DNA from 4 places in the Blautia sp. AF19-13LB genome. Region 4 is predicted to be linked to each of the others. Evidence: predicted binding sites of a transcription regulator. Region 4 holds the regulator's gene; each other region holds the start of a gene.
The links. The regulator Rex, encoded in region 4, represses fermentation and respiration genes when NADH is low (regulators of the CRP and FNR family bind a similar motif). The targets are predictions, from matches to a motif close to ATTGTTAANTANTTAACAAT.
Positions count from the first base shown of each region.

Region 1 (3,665 bases), on a different contig from region 4:
TGCTGCAAATTTAACTTCCTGTCCGAGAAGCTCGGAAAGGCGAACTGCAACCGGTGCAAGAGAAAGCTCTGGTTTTGGTTCTCCTTTCGGTTTTCCAAGATGAGAGCAGAGAATTACTTTTCCGCCGTCAGCGATCAGTTTTTTGATCGTTGGAAGAGCTGCTACCAGACGGTTCTCATCTGTGATTTTTCCATCGATCAGCGGAACGTTGAAGTCACATCTTACAAGGACTCTTTTTCCTTTTACGTTGATATCATCTACGGTTTTTTTGTTTAACATGGGCGTTTCCCTCCATATATCCAACTGCATCTGCCGCGCCGTTTCTTTGTTTTTGCGGCATCGCGGTCCTTATTTAAAAATGCAGTTTATAATTTTTGCACACGGAAAAGGGCTGTTTTTGTGCCGTATTTTTCCGCCGCATTCGCAAAAAGGGCCCGGTCCTTAACAGACCGGACCCTTTGGGCTCTGAAATTTTGCCGTTCAGTTTGTTAAATTATGCTAACTCGCTGAAGTATTTGATGGTACGAACCATCTGGCTTGTGTAGGAGTTCTCGTTATCATACCAAGAAACAACCTGTACCTCTGTTGTTCCGTTGTCCAGCGGAAGAACCATGGTCTGAGTTGCATCGAACAGAGAACCATATCTCATACCAACGATGTCGCTGGATACGATTTCATCTGTGTTGTATCCGAAGGACTCGGTTGCAGAAGCTTTCATTTTTGCGTTGATCTCGTCAACAGTTACAGTTCCTTCTACAACTGCTGTAAGGATTGTGGTAGAACCGGTTGGGGTTGGAACACGCTGTGCAGAACCGATCAGTTTGCCGTTCAGTTCCGGAATAACAAGGCCGATTGCTTTTGCAGCACCGGTGCTGTTTGGAACGATGTTAACTGCAGCTGCACGGGATCTTCTCAGATCGCCTTTTCTCTGCGGTCCGTCCAGAGTCATCTGATCTCCAGTGTAAGCATGGATAGTAACCATGATACCGGATTTAATCGGAGCCAGTTCGTTCAGAGCTTTTGCCATAGGTGCAAGGCAGTTTGTGGTGCAGGATGCAGCGGAGATGATGTTATCGTCTGCTGTCAGTGTCTCATGGTTTACATTGTAAACGATGGTCGGAAGGTCGTTACCAGCCGGAGCGGAGATAACTACTTTACGAGCACCTGCATTGATGTGTGCCTGAGCTTTTGCTTTGGAGGTGTAGAATCCGGAGCACTCCAGAACTACGTCTACGCCAAGCTCTCCCCATGGGCAGTTGTTAGCATCCGGGAAAGCATAGATTTTGATGTTTTTGCCATCTACTGTGATGGAATCTTCATCGGATGTTACGGTATCAGCCAGAGCATATTTTCCCTGAGAAGAGTCATATTTTAACAGATGAGCTAACATCTTCGGGGATGTTAAATCGTTGATTGCTACTACTTCATAACCTTCTGCTCCAAACATCTGTCTGAATGCAAGACGTCCGATACGGCCAAAACCATTGATTGCTACTTTTACTGCCATGATTTTCAATTCCTCCTAAAAAGTGAATTTTAATTTTGAGTCTCTGTACTTTGTTAAAGAAACATCAACCTTATCTGTATAATACCTAATTTCGTCGGAAAATTCAAGTTCTATTTTCAAGAAAATACGAAATTATTTCTAAAATTTGTGAAGAAGCCGGATGCCAATCCGTATTTCTGCAAAATTTCGAAAGATCCGTCTATTGCAGAAAGAGCCGGAATCCAGCCTTTCTGGGGCTTTTTCCGGCTTTTCCTGCGTGTTTTCTATTGGATCGGCAGATATTCCGGCTTTTTCTCTTTAAACCGCACGTAGTACCGGAATCCGGCTTCCTGCGCGATAGCTGCCGCGTCCGCGAAATGAAACGCTATATGTTCCGGTTTGTGGGCATCGGCACCGAAGGTGATCTTTTCGCCGCCCAGTTCCCGGTATCTTCTGATGACATCCGGCGTCGGATTCGGCACGCCAAGGCCTGCCTTGTAGCCGCCGGTGTTGATTTCCAGCGCGATATCGTACTGAATCAGCTCTTTTAAAATGGTATCGATCTCGTCCGCAAATGCGCGGTAGCTGTAATCTTTTCCCTTTTCTCTGCAGTAGCGTACCACATAATCCAGATGACCAAGCGTCTGGAAATTGTGGAAGAACCGGATATTTTCTGCTGTAGCCCGAAAATACGCCCGGTACAGCTCTTCTGCCGTCCAGTCCGGGAAAGCATCCTCATAATAGGGGTCTTTTCCGTCAATGACATGCATGGATCCGATCACATAGTCGAACGGCCACGCATTTACATACTCTTCCATCCGTTCTTTTAAGTGGAGCTGCAGTCCCAGTTCCACGCCGAATCGGATATCGATTCTGTCGTGGTATTTTTCCTGCAGTTCCCGGATTTTTGCCGCATATGCCGGTGTATCGAGCTGGAACTCGCCGGTACTGTAATCCATATCGTAGTGATCCGTCAGGCAGATTGCCGGAAGTCCCAGCTCGACTGCCCGTTTTACCATCTCTTCTGTTGGTGCTTCGCTGTCACTTGAAAAGAAACTGTGCATATGACAGTCCGCTATTTTCATCTTTCGGCCTCCGTAATCGTTCCGCCTCCGCCGACACAGCCGTCCACGTAGAAGACAACAGCCTGTCCCGGTGTCGGAGCACGCACGCCGTCCGGGAAGGTACAGGTAATCTCATCTTCCCCGGTCCGTTTGATCACGCACGGGGAGCCTTTGTGCCCGTACCGGATTTTTGCGGTGCAGGAGAGCTCTTCTCCAAGTTCCAGCGGCGGAATTGCCATATAGTTTACTTTGTTTGCTTTTACTACTTTTGCGAAAACCTCTTCATTTTCGCCGACCACAACCTCGTTCGTCTCCGGACGGATTTCCAGTACGAACACGCGGTGTCCCATCGGAAGGCCGAGTCCGCGGCGCTGTCCTACGGTGTAATGGGTAATCCCCTCATGGGTACCGAGGATTTCACCCTTTGTATTCACGAAATTGCCTTTCGGTGCCACGATTCCTGTCTCGTTCTGGATAAAGGAAGCGTAATCCTGATCCGGCACGAAGCAGATTTCCTGGGAATCCTTCTTTTTTGCTACCGGAAGACCGATTTTTGCTGCAATCTCACGAATCTGATCTTTTGTGTAGTCTCCGACCGGCATCAGCGTATGCGAAAGCTGCTCCTGGGTCAGATTATACAGTGCATACGTCTGGTCTTTTGCCGCTGTTACCGAATTTGCAATCGCATACCGTCCATTGGCAAGCTGTTCGATTCTTGCATAATGTCCGGTCGCAATGTAGTCCGCTCCAATGGAAAGACTGCGCTGAAGCAACGCTTCCCATTTCACATAGCGGTTGCAGGCGATACACGGGTTCGGTGTTCTGCCGCAGAGATATTCGTTCGTGAAATAGTCCATGACGTTCTCACGGAACTCTTTTTTGAAGTTCATGACATAATACGGAATGTCCAGCACCTGTGCCACGCGCCTTGCATCATCAACAGCAGAGAGGCCGCAACAGCCCCCGTTTTCCTCCTGGACTGTCTCGGCCTCATCCTGCCAGATCTGCATGGTCACCCCGATGACATCGTATCCTGCTTTTTTCAGGAGATACGCTGCCACCGAGGAATCTACGCCGCCGGACATTCCAACGACTACCTTCTTTTTTCCCATACT
Region 1 covers NZ_QUGO01000001.1:148,192-151,856, reverse strand. Annotated here, with positions in the region: gene DWX32_RS00815 (phosphoglycerate kinase) at 1-279, opposite strand, end outside; gene gap (type I glyceraldehyde-3-phosphate dehydrogenase) at 494-1,507, opposite strand; gene DWX32_RS00805 (histidinol-phosphatase HisJ family protein) at 1,771-2,571, opposite strand; gene mnmA (tRNA 2-thiouridine(34) synthase MnmA) at 2,568-3,662, opposite strand; gene nifU (Fe-S cluster assembly scaffold protein NifU) at 3,665-3,665, opposite strand, start outside.
Region 1: the regulator Rex is predicted to act here: its motif matches at 1,557-1,576, upstream of gap (type I glyceraldehyde-3-phosphate dehydrogenase).

Region 2 (3,665 bases), on a different contig from region 4:
GTCAATGTCGTACGCTTTACCGTGCAGGGCATGGGCTTCAGCAAATTTGCAATCCTTGCCGGCGTCTGCGAGATGATCGGCCGTTCGGTGGTAGCCTTTTTCCTGGTTCCGTATTTTGGTTACACCGCAGTCTGCTTCGCAAGCCCGGTGGCATGGATTCTCGCCGATCTGTTTCTCGTTCCGGCGTACCTGTACTGCGCAAAAACGCTTCGTTCTCTTTTTGAGAAAAATGCGCAGATGATGTAAGCCGTGCCGCAAGATGGACAAGCTGTTTCAATTCTGGTATAATGGAGCCTGGATTTTAGGAAAGCTGAAAAAGAATCCCATAGAAGAGAGGAAGATATCCTATGAAACAGTCGGTATTAGAATATAAGAAACTTCTGGAGCAGGAAGGACTTCTGGTGGAATTTGCAGAGCCGGAAGGAAAAGAAGGAGAGGACAGACCCGTTACCCTCGTAACGTATTTTTCGGGCGGAGCGGATCAGGGAACGCTGTTTCTCTGCAAAGGAGCTGCATTCAAAGAGGCATACTTAAAAGACGCCGTAAACCGCGGTGCTGTTGCCTATGTAAGTGAAAAAAAATACGAAGCGGGAAAAGAAATTCCGGCGCTCATCGTCAACGATGCCAGAAAAGCACAGTTTGTGCTGGGTGAGGCGTTTTACGATTATCCGGCAAAGTCGCTGCATGTCACGGCGCTGACCGGAACAAAAGGAAAGACAACGACAGCATACTACCTGCAGTCGATGCTCGATGCCTGCCTGAAAAAACAGGGCGGAAACGGATGTGCACTGTTAAGTTCGATTGAATATTACGACGGAAAGACGAGAGAAGCATCAACGCTCACCACGCCGGAATCCCTGGAGCTGTGCCGCCATATGCGCAATGCCGTAGATGCAGGCCTTTCCCATATGGTGATGGAAGTATCCTCCCAGGCGCTCAAATACGAGAGAGTCGGAAACACGCATTTTGATACCGCCATTTTCCTGAACATCTCCAAGGACCACATCAGCCCGACGGAGCACAAGGATTTTGATGATTATTTCCAGTCGAAATTAAAGATCTTCGACCGCTGCACCTGCGCCTGCGTGAACCTGGACAGCGACCATATCGGGGAAATCCTGAAAGCTGCGGCAAAATGTGAGCGCGTCGTTACGTTTGGATCGAAAGAAAATGCTGTAATCCGCGTGAGTGATATCAAGCCGGGCAGAGGAAAATTCTATTTCCATGTGGCAGGACCGGATTTCTCGGAAGATTTTACCCTGCCGGTGCACGGAGCCTTCAATGTGGAGAATGCCGTAGCTGCCATTGCGGCTGCCTGGTCGATGGGAATCCCGGTTTCGCTGATCAAGGAAAGCCTCCTTGGCGTCACCGTTCCGGGAAGGATGGAGACGTATGAGAGCAGCGCGGGCGAGGTCACGGCGATCGTGGATTTCGCGCACAATGGCCTGAGTTTTGAAAAAATGTTTGATACCGTAGCACTCGAATACCCGGGAAGCCGCGTAAGCGTTGTGTTCGGAACCCCGGGCGGAAAAGCATTCAACCGCAGAAAAGATATGGGTGAGATTTCCGGAAAACGGGCGGACCGGATTTTCCTCGTACCGGATGATCCGGGAAACGAAGATCCGCAGGCGATCTGTGAGGAGATCGGCGGATACATAGCAAAGGAAGGTGCATCCTTCCAGATCCGCATGGACCGCGGAGCAGCAATCCGGGAGGCGATTCTTGGCGCCGTACCGGGAGAGGTTGTTCTGATCCTTGGAAAAGGCGCGGACGTGACGATGCACGTCGGAAACGGAAATGTGCCGTACCGGTCAGATGCCGTCTATGCAAAAGAGGCGCTTGCCGAATATGGGAATGCATTTGCCGAAGCGGCAACGGCCCGTGAAACAGAAGAATAGAAGCAAAAACAGAAAAAACAGAGCAAAAAAGACACGGAACAGAAAAATCCGTGTCTTTTTTTGCGTCTGGCGGCAGCAGAAACGAAAATCAGACAGGAAATTTGGCGGATACATCCTACAAAATGTAGAAAAGAAGGACAGAAACTAACACATATGACGAAAAATTGTTAAAAATATAACGAACGAAAGTTAGATATGTGAAACTGAACACAGAAAGCAAAAACCCGGGAACCATGCGGGAAAAGACGAATTCTGCGGGATGAAGGACAAAACTGTAAGTTTTTGGAAAGAATTCTTGTGAAAAAGAACAAAAAATGGTATAATTGTATTGAGATATATCCAGAACACCCCTTCTGGAAGCGTACGGGCTCAGTGAGAAAAAAGATTTCACGAAAATGCTCGAAAAAAACACTTGTTAAATTCTTGTCATAGTGCTATGATAAGAAAAGTGAAAAATTTATCAATCACAAAAACCAACTAGGGGTATTTTAGAAAGGAGTATTTATGAGCAGCAAGATTACCATCATTGGAGCTGGAAGCGTTGGATCTACGATCGCCTATACACTGTCGAACGAAGACATCGCGTCTGAGATTGTTCTCATCGATATTAACAAGAAAAAAGTAGAGGGAGAGGTTATGGATATCGCGCAGGGTACCTGCTTCCGCGATCCGGTCTCCATCATCGCAGGTGAGTATGAGGATGCCAAGGACTCTGATATCGTAATTATTACTTCCGGTATTGCAAGAAAGCCTGGCCAGACCCGTATTGAGCTGACCCAGACCAACGTAAACATCTTAAAATCCATCACACCGGAAATCGTAAAAGCGGCTCCGAATGCCATCTACATCATTGTAAGCAACCCGGTTGATATCATGACCTACGTGTTTACAAAGATCTCCGGACTTCCGGAAAACCAGATCCTTGGTTCCGGTACCATGCTGGATTCCGCAAGACTTCGCTGCGGACTGTCTGAACACCTCAACATTGCCCAGAAAAACATCCACGCTTACGTATTCGGTGAGCACGGCGATACTTCCTTCATTCCGTGGAGCGGCGCTTACGTTTCCGGTGTCAGTCTGGACGAGTACTACGAGACCGTAGAAAAAATGGGCAGGAACGTAACCAAGATCGACAAAGATGCTATGCTGGAGTACGTAAGAACTTCCGGCGGACAGGTTATTGCAAACAAAGGAGCTACTTTCTATGCAGTATCTGTTGCAGTATGCAAACTGGTAGCAACCATTCTTTCTTCTTCCGATTCTGTAGCAACCGTATCTTCCATGATGCACGGTGAGTACGGCATCGAGGATGTATGCTTAAGCACACTGACCCTCGTTGGACCGAAAGGCGTACAGGGCAAGATTCCGATGCGTATGACAAAAGAGGAAGTAGAAAAACTCAAAGCAAGTGCCGACGCATTAAAAGCAGTTATCGCACAGATCGAGCACTAAGAGCGGGCAATAAGCTCAAAACATAAAATTTATGGCAGTGGCAGAAAGTGCGAAAGAGCGGTATCTCCCACTGCCTTAACGTGCGCCTGAAGAAATTTTCCGCCGGGTGTACATAAAAAGAGTACCGGAAACTTTTCCGGTGCCGGACAGAAGATACCGCAGGCAAAATGGAAACCAATAGGAGTAACAAGAAAGGAGCAATTCCATGACCTACAGTTATTTTCCGGGCTGTACGCTGAAGAACAAAGCAAAAGATCTGGATCACTATGCCAGAGAATGCGCAAAAGTTCTGGGATTTGAACTGGAAGAAATTGA
Region 2 covers NZ_QUGO01000006.1:85,930-89,594, reverse strand. Annotated here, with positions in the region: gene DWX32_RS07820 (MATE family efflux transporter) at 1-246, shown strand, start outside; gene DWX32_RS07815 (Mur ligase family protein) at 348-1,898, shown strand; gene DWX32_RS07810 (L-lactate dehydrogenase) at 2,403-3,350, shown strand; gene DWX32_RS07805 (CoB--CoM heterodisulfide reductase iron-sulfur subunit B family protein) at 3,556-3,665, shown strand, end outside.
Region 2: the regulator Rex is predicted to act here: its motif matches at 2,310-2,329, upstream of DWX32_RS07810 (L-lactate dehydrogenase).

Region 3 (3,665 bases), on a different contig from region 4:
CATCGTTCCTGCAATCTGCACGCCCAACTTTGCAGGATATCGAAAGCAGCAAAAAAGAAGCGCCATACGGGAAAATTCCCGCGGCGCTTCTTTTTTGCTCAAATAATTTTATTTACGCAAAGTTTGGCTAATCTTAGAATTTGCCAGCTTTTGCTGCCTCTTCAACAGCAACAGCTACAGCAACAGTCATACCAACCATTGGGTTGTTTCCTGCGCCGATCAGACCCATCATTTCTACGTGAGCCGGTACAGAAGAAGAACCTGCAAACTGAGCGTCAGAATGCATACGTCCCATAGTATCGGTCATACCGTAGGAAGCAGGACCTGCTGCCATGTTGTCCGGGTGAAGAGTACGTCCTGTACCACCGCCGGAAGCAACGGAGAAGTATTTTTTACCAGCTTCGATACGCTCTTTTTTGTAGGTACCTGCAACTGGATGCTGGAAACGAGTCGGGTTGGTGGAGTTTCCGGTGATGGAAACGTCAACGTTCTCTTTCCACATGATAGCAACGCCTTCGCGAACGTCGTTAGCGCCGTAGCAGTTAACTTTCGCACGCGGTCCATCGGAGTATGCTTTTCTGAATACTTCTTTCAGTTCTCCGGTGTAGTAGTCATACTCAGTCTCTACATAAGTAAAGCCGTTGATACGAGCGATGATCTGAGCAGCGTCTTTTCCAAGACCGTTCAGGATAACACGCAGAGGTTTCTGACGTACTTTGTTTGCTTTTTCAGCGATACCGATAGCACCCTCAGCAGCTGCGAAGGACTCATGTCCAGCCAGGAATGCGAAGCACTCGGTGTCCTCTTCCAGAAGCATTTTACCAAGGTTACCATGGCCAAGACCAACTTTACGCTGATCTGCTACAGAACCCGGGATACAGAAGGACTGAAGTCCCTCACCGATTGCTGCAGCAGCTTCAGAAGCTTTGCGGCATCCTTTTTTGATTGCGATTGCTGCGCCTACAGTGTAAGCCCATTTTGCATTCTCGAAGCAGATTGGCTGAATGCCTTCGATCATTTTGTATACATCAAGGCCAGCAGCTTTTGTAACTTCTGCAGCTTCTTCGATGGAGTTGATTCCGTACTCAGCAAGCTTAGCCAGAATCTGTTTCTCTCTTCTTTCATATGATTCAAATAAAGCCATTTTCCTATCCTCCTAAATTATCTGATTACTCTTTTCTCGGGTCAACGATCTTAACAGCATCAGCAACACGTCCGTACTGTCCGCTTGCTTTTTCGAAAGCTGTGTTTGCATCATCGCCGGCTTTGATGAAGTCCATCATCTTTCCGAAGTTGATGAATTTGTAACCGATAATCTCATCATCTGCATCCAGAGCGATACCTGTTACATAACCGTCGGTCATCTCCAGGTAACGAGGTCCTTTTGCAAGAGTTCCGTACATGGTACCAACCTGGGAACGAAGTCCTTTACCAAGGTCTTCCAGGCCTGCGCCTACAACCAGTCCGTCCTCGGAGAATGCACTCTGGCTTCTTCCGTAAACGATCTGCAGGAAGAGCTCTCTCATAGCAGTATTGATAGCATCACACACAAGGTCAGTATTCAGTGCCTCAAGGATGGTAAGTCCTGGCAGAATCTCAGATGCCATAGCTGCAGAATGAGTCATTCCTGAACATCCGATGGTCTCAACGAGAGCTTCCTGGATAACGCCCTCTTTTACGTTCAGAGTCAGTTTGCAGGTACCCTGCTGCGGTGCGCACCAGCCAATACCGTGAGTGAATCCGGAAATGTCTTTGATTTCTTTTGCTTTTACCCATTTTGCTTCCTCCGGAATCGGAGCTGCACCGTGATGCACGCCCTGGGCAACCGGACACATCATTTCTACTTCGTGTGAATAAGTCATTGTTAAACTCCTTTCAAATATGTACTTATTTGAGCTTTTGTCTTTCGAACGGACTGTTTCCAGCCTGTTCACAGACCTATGGTTATTGTCTCACAAAATTGGTCATTCGTCCAGCATATTTTGATAAAAAATTGCAAAGACCACCGGAAAACGATAAAATTTCCGGCGGTCTTTTAAATCAATCGGTTTGGTTTTCTCTCGATAAAAGAGAATTTTTTTAATTATCAGATTTTTTTGACAATTTCTTTCGCATTCTTAAAAATATGACCTGACGGGATCACACCGCGAACACAGGAGAGTGGATAAATGTTGGAATTTCTTCCGACAACCGTTCCCGGGTTCAATACGCTGTTACAGCCGACCTCAACTTCATCGCCGAGCATCGCACCGAATTTTTTCAGTCCGGTTTCGATCTGTTCATCTGCGCCTTTGACAACAACGAGCTTCTTATCGGATTTTACATTGGAAGTAATGGAACCGGCACCCATATGGGCTTTGTATCCAAGAACAGAGTCGCCGACATAGTTGTAATGCGGAACCTGTACTTTATTAAAGAGAATGACATTTTTCAGTTCGGTGGAGTTTCCAACGACAGCGCCTTCGCCGACGATGGCGTTTCCGCGGATAAAGGCACACTGACGGATCTCAGCGCCTTTTCCAATGATGCATGGGCCGTTAATGGAAGCGGTCGGTGCGATCACGGCATCTTTTGCGATCCAGACATTTTCGCCGCGTTTTTCGTATTCTGCCGGATCGAGTGTTTCGCCGAGTTCAAGAATAAAATCTTTAATGAGCGGAAGCACTTCCCATGGATACGTTTTGCCTTCAAAGATTTTTGCGGCAATGGTCTGGGTTAAATCATAAAGTTCAGAAATGGTTGCATCTTTCATGCGTGATTCATCCTTTCTTGTTTTAGTTCCTGTTTATCTTACCACATTTCAGGAGTTCTGTGCGCCTTTTTTTCCGGCGGTGGAATAGGACTTTGCTGAGGAGTCTTCTGCAGCGGTACGTTTCCCGGTACGGGAGCGCGTGGAAGAGGCTTTTTTGTAATACGGCGCGGACGCATCAAAGCTGCTCTTTAGCTGGAACTGATTCCGCAGCTGCTTCACATTTACCGTGTGGCGTGTCACAAAGTTTTCCAGTTTTCCCATATATTCCTCGGAGGTAATGGAGCCTTCCGCTACATAGGTAAGTCCCTTTTCCCAGCTTGCCGTCAGCTCCGGATTCAGAAGCGGGCGGATCGACTGGTGTACGACGTCGTAGATCATTTCGCCAAGCTGTGTCGGGGTGATAACCTGCGTCTTTTTGTTCAGAGCAAGATATTTGATAAAGACAAGCTTTTTCAGAATCTCAGCACGCGTCGCACTCGTTCCGATGCCGCTTCCCTTAATCTGTTCGCGCAGCTCCTCGTCTTCAATGAGCTGTCCGGCATTTTCCATTGCAAGGATCATCGAACCGGAGGTGTAGCGTTTTGGCGGAGAGGTTTCTCCTTCCTTGATAGAAAGGCCGAGAAGATTCAGCTCGCTGCCTTTCTGCAGCTGGGACAGCGCTGCAAGAAAAGAGGGATCGCAAGTCGTCTCGTCCTCCTTTCTGCCCTCGTCGTCCTCCTCTTTCTTACGGAAGAAAGAATACTGCATGGCTTTTAAATAGCCCTCCTGCACGAGAACGCGGAAGTTGGAGAAAAACTGCTCGCCGCCGATTTCGGTGACAAGAGCAACTTTCTGATAGACCGCCGGCGGATAGAAGATACCGAGAAAACGGCGGACAATTGTCTCATAAACTTTTGCGGAGAGTTCCGAGAGG
Region 3 covers NZ_QUGO01000017.1:29,161-32,825, forward strand. Annotated here, with positions in the region: gene DWX32_RS20915 (DUF6783 domain-containing protein) at 1-66, opposite strand, end outside; gene DWX32_RS15320 (GGGtGRT protein) at 134-1,144, opposite strand; gene DWX32_RS15325 (iron-sulfur cluster assembly scaffold protein) at 1,170-1,862, opposite strand; gene DWX32_RS15330 (acyltransferase) at 2,087-2,752, opposite strand; gene DWX32_RS15335 (DNA topoisomerase) at 2,801-3,665, opposite strand, start outside.
Region 3: the regulator Rex is predicted to act here: its motif matches at 1,982-2,001, upstream of DWX32_RS15325 (iron-sulfur cluster assembly scaffold protein).

Region 4 (3,665 bases):
TATAGTTGACGAGTGTTTGTCCCGTCAGCTCCAGAATCCGGGTTGCAGTCTGATTGATAAAGTAACGGTCGTGGGAAACGTACAGTACCGTTCCAGTGTAATCCTTCAGCGCGTTTTCCAGAATCTCCTTTGATACGATATCGAGGTGGTTGGTCGGCTCGTCGAGGATCAGGAAGTTGGCGTTCGAGAGCATCAGCTTGGCAAGGGAAATTCGTCCGCGCTCACCGCCGCTCAAGGTATGAATCGGTTGGAAGACATCGTCGTTTGTAAACAGGAAGGCGGCCAGCACATTTCGGATTTCGGTGTTTGTCAGATACGGATACGCGTCGGAAATCTCCTGGAAAATGGTCTTTTCCATGTGGAGCACCTGATGCTCCTGATCGTAGTAACCGATCTGTACACGGCTTCCAAGTGTAAAAGAGCCGGCATCCGGGCGGATGACTTCGTTTAAGATCTTTAAGATCGTCGTTTTTCCCGTTCCGTTGTTTCCGATGATTGCGACGCGCTCCCCGCGCTTGATTTCGAAATTCAGATCCTGGAAAAGCGTCTGTCCCGGGAAGGCTTTGGAGAGGTGCTCGACGGTCAGCACATCGTTTCCGCTTGTGATGCGCGGTTCCAGACGGATCCGCATATCGGAGCGTACTTCGGTCGGCTTTTCCAGCACATCCATTTTGTCCAGCATTTTTTCACGGCTCTCGGCGCGTTTGATGGATTTCTCGCGGTTGAAAGATTTCAGCTTTGCAATGACTTCTTCCTGATGGTGGATTTCCTGCTGCTGGTTGACCCAGGCATGGTAAGCGGCTTCACGGAGCATTGCTTTTTTTTGACTGTAGGCGGTATAGTTTCCCTCAAAAGTTGTTACTTTTTTATTGTCCACTTCAACGACTTTTGTGACAACGCGGTCGAGAAAGTAACGGTCATGGGAGACGATCAGGACGGCTCCGCTGTAATTTAAAAGATACGTTTCGAGCCAGGAGATCGAGTCCATATCGAGGTGGTTGGTCGGCTCGTCGAGCAGAATGATGTCCGGTTTGGTGAGCAGCAGTTTACCAAGTGCCACGCGGGTCTTCTGACCGCCGGAGAGGGAGTCCACCTGTTTTTCAAAATCGCTCTCGGAAAAGCCAAGACCTTTTAAAACACCGACGACTTCACTGCGGTACGCGTATCCGTTTTCCAGTTCAAAGGTATGGGAGAGGCGGGTGTAGGTGGAAAGAAGTTCATCCAGCTCTGCACCGGATTTTGTATTCATATCACTTTCCATCTGACGGAGGCGTTCCTCCATATCGATCAGATTCTGTTTCGCGGTCAGCACTTCCTGGTAAATGGAAAGGTGTCCGGTCAGATCCTGATGCTGGGCGAGATAGCCCATCGTCTTTCCTTTGGAGAGGATGACCTCTCCCTCATCGGCCCTCATTTCGCCGATGATGATTTTTAACAGCGTCGATTTTCCGGCACCGTTGATGCCGACCAGTGCGGTTTTTTCGCGTTCTTCTATATGAAAAGATGCATTTTTGATAATTTCCGTTGTCCCGAATGCTTTCGAGATATTCTGACATGCAAGAATCATGTGGTTCCTCCAGATAACATATTTCTGTATTTTGACATAATACACCATCCTTATTATAGAGAGTAATACACAAAATTTCAAGAAATCTTTGACAATTTTCTATCAACCATATATAATATGAATATATGCAGGTGTAAATAAGGAGGAATTTATCTTGGAAGAAAAAGGAATTTCGCGGGCAGTTATCAAAAGACTTCCTAGATATTATCGTTACCTGGGCGAATTGCTGGAGGACGGAGTAGAACGGATCTCTTCCGGTGAGCTGAGCGAGCGGATGAAAGTGACAGCTTCCCAGATTCGCCAGGATTTAAATAATTTCGGCGGCTTCGGCCAGCAGGGGTATGGTTATAACGTGCGGTATCTGTACAGCGAGATTGGAAAAATTTTAGGTCTGGACAGAGTCCACAATATGATTTTTGTCGGAGCCGGAAATCTGGGACAGGCGCTTGCTAATTATGCGGCCTTTGAAAGAAGCGGATTCAAAACGGTCGGTATTTTTGACGTCAACCCGGTATTAAAAGGAATCTCCGTGCGCGGAATTGAAATCCGCATGGCGGACGAGCTTCCGGAATTTATCAAGGAACACCATGTAGAGATTGCGGCTTTGACACTGCCAAAAGCAAAAGCGGTAGAGATGGCAGAGATTCTCGTGGACAACGGTGTAAAAGCAATCTGGAATTTTGCACATACCGATCTAAACTTAAAACTTCCGAAAGATGTGATCGTCGAGAACGTCCATCTTTCCGAAAGTCTGATGCGTCTCTCCTACAATCTGACCAGATATGAGGCGGAGCATCCAAAGAACAATTAAGAAACCAAAACAAAAGCAGGAGAGTCTTCGGGAAACCGGAGACTTTTTCTGTTCACTTTCCGGATAAGGCAGGAAAAGGAGGAAAAGCGATGAAACGGATTCTTACAGCAGCACAGATGAAGCAGGCAGACCGCAATACGATCGAAACCATGGGGGTACCGTCCCTGGTACTGATGGAGCGCGCAGCGCTGTCCTGCGTGGAGGAGCTTCAAAATGGAACATGGGATACAGGAAAAGTCCTTGCTGTGTGCGGTCCCGGAAATAATGGAGGGGACGGTGCGGCAATTGCACGGATTTTAAAGACGAAAGGGGTGGATGCGGAACTGTTCTGTCTTGGAAATCCGGAAAAATACAGTGAAGGCATGAGAGCACAGAAGAAAATTGCGGAAAATTATGGGGTCCGTGAGGTTAAGAATCCGGATTTCCGGGAATATACTGTTATCATAGATGCCATCTTTGGAATTGGCGTATCCCGTCCGCTGGCAGGGGAGTACCGGAGGGCAGTGGAAGCAATCTGCGCAAGCGGTGTTCCTGTTCTTGCCGTGGACATCCCTTCGGGGATCCACACGGATACCGGAGAGGTCCTTGATGCGGCGGTGAAAGCCAGAGCCACGGTGACATTTGCCTGTGCAAAGCCAGGGCTTCTCTTTGATCCCGGAAAACGATATGCCGGAGAGGTCCTGGTCCGTGATATCGGAATCGGCTTTGATGCAGGAGAAGAGGAGACGCCCTGGTACGGTTCAGTGGAAAAAGAAGATCTGGACCGGTTTCTTACCCGCACGCCGATGGGAAATAAGGGAACCTTCGGAAAGGTGCTGGTACTTGCCGGTTCCGGTGCCATGTGCGGAGCCGCTGTTTTGTGTGCCAGGGCAGTCCTTGCATCCGGTGCCGGCATGGTAAAGGTTGTGACAGAGGAAAGAAACCGTACGCCGCTTTTCTGTGCCCTGCCGGAAGCAATGGCGGATTTCTGGAAGGAGGATGAGCCGCTTCCGGAAGAAGCCCTGCTGCAGGATCTCGCCTGGGCGGACGCTGTTGTTGCGGGACCGGGACTTTCCAAAAGCCGGACGGCAAAAGAACTGCTCGTTTTTACGGTGCAGCACACAGAAGTTCCTCTTGTTCTGGATGCAGATGCGCTGAACCTGATTGCAGAAGATGCAGAGATTCTTTCGGGCTGCCGGGCAGAAAAAATTTTAACGCCTCATGTAGGAGAGCTTGCACGGCTGCTGCACATGACCATTGCAGAATGCCAGCGTGACCCGGCAGGAAGCGCCGGAAGGGCAGCCGAAA
Region 4 covers NZ_QUGO01000007.1:207,885-211,549, reverse strand. Annotated here, with positions in the region: gene DWX32_RS09420 (ABC-F family ATP-binding cassette domain-containing protein) at 1-1,567, opposite strand, end outside; gene DWX32_RS09415 (redox-sensing transcriptional repressor Rex) at 1,722-2,378, shown strand; gene DWX32_RS09410 (bifunctional ADP-dependent NAD(P)H-hydrate dehydratase/NAD(P)H-hydrate epimerase) at 2,468-3,665, shown strand, end outside.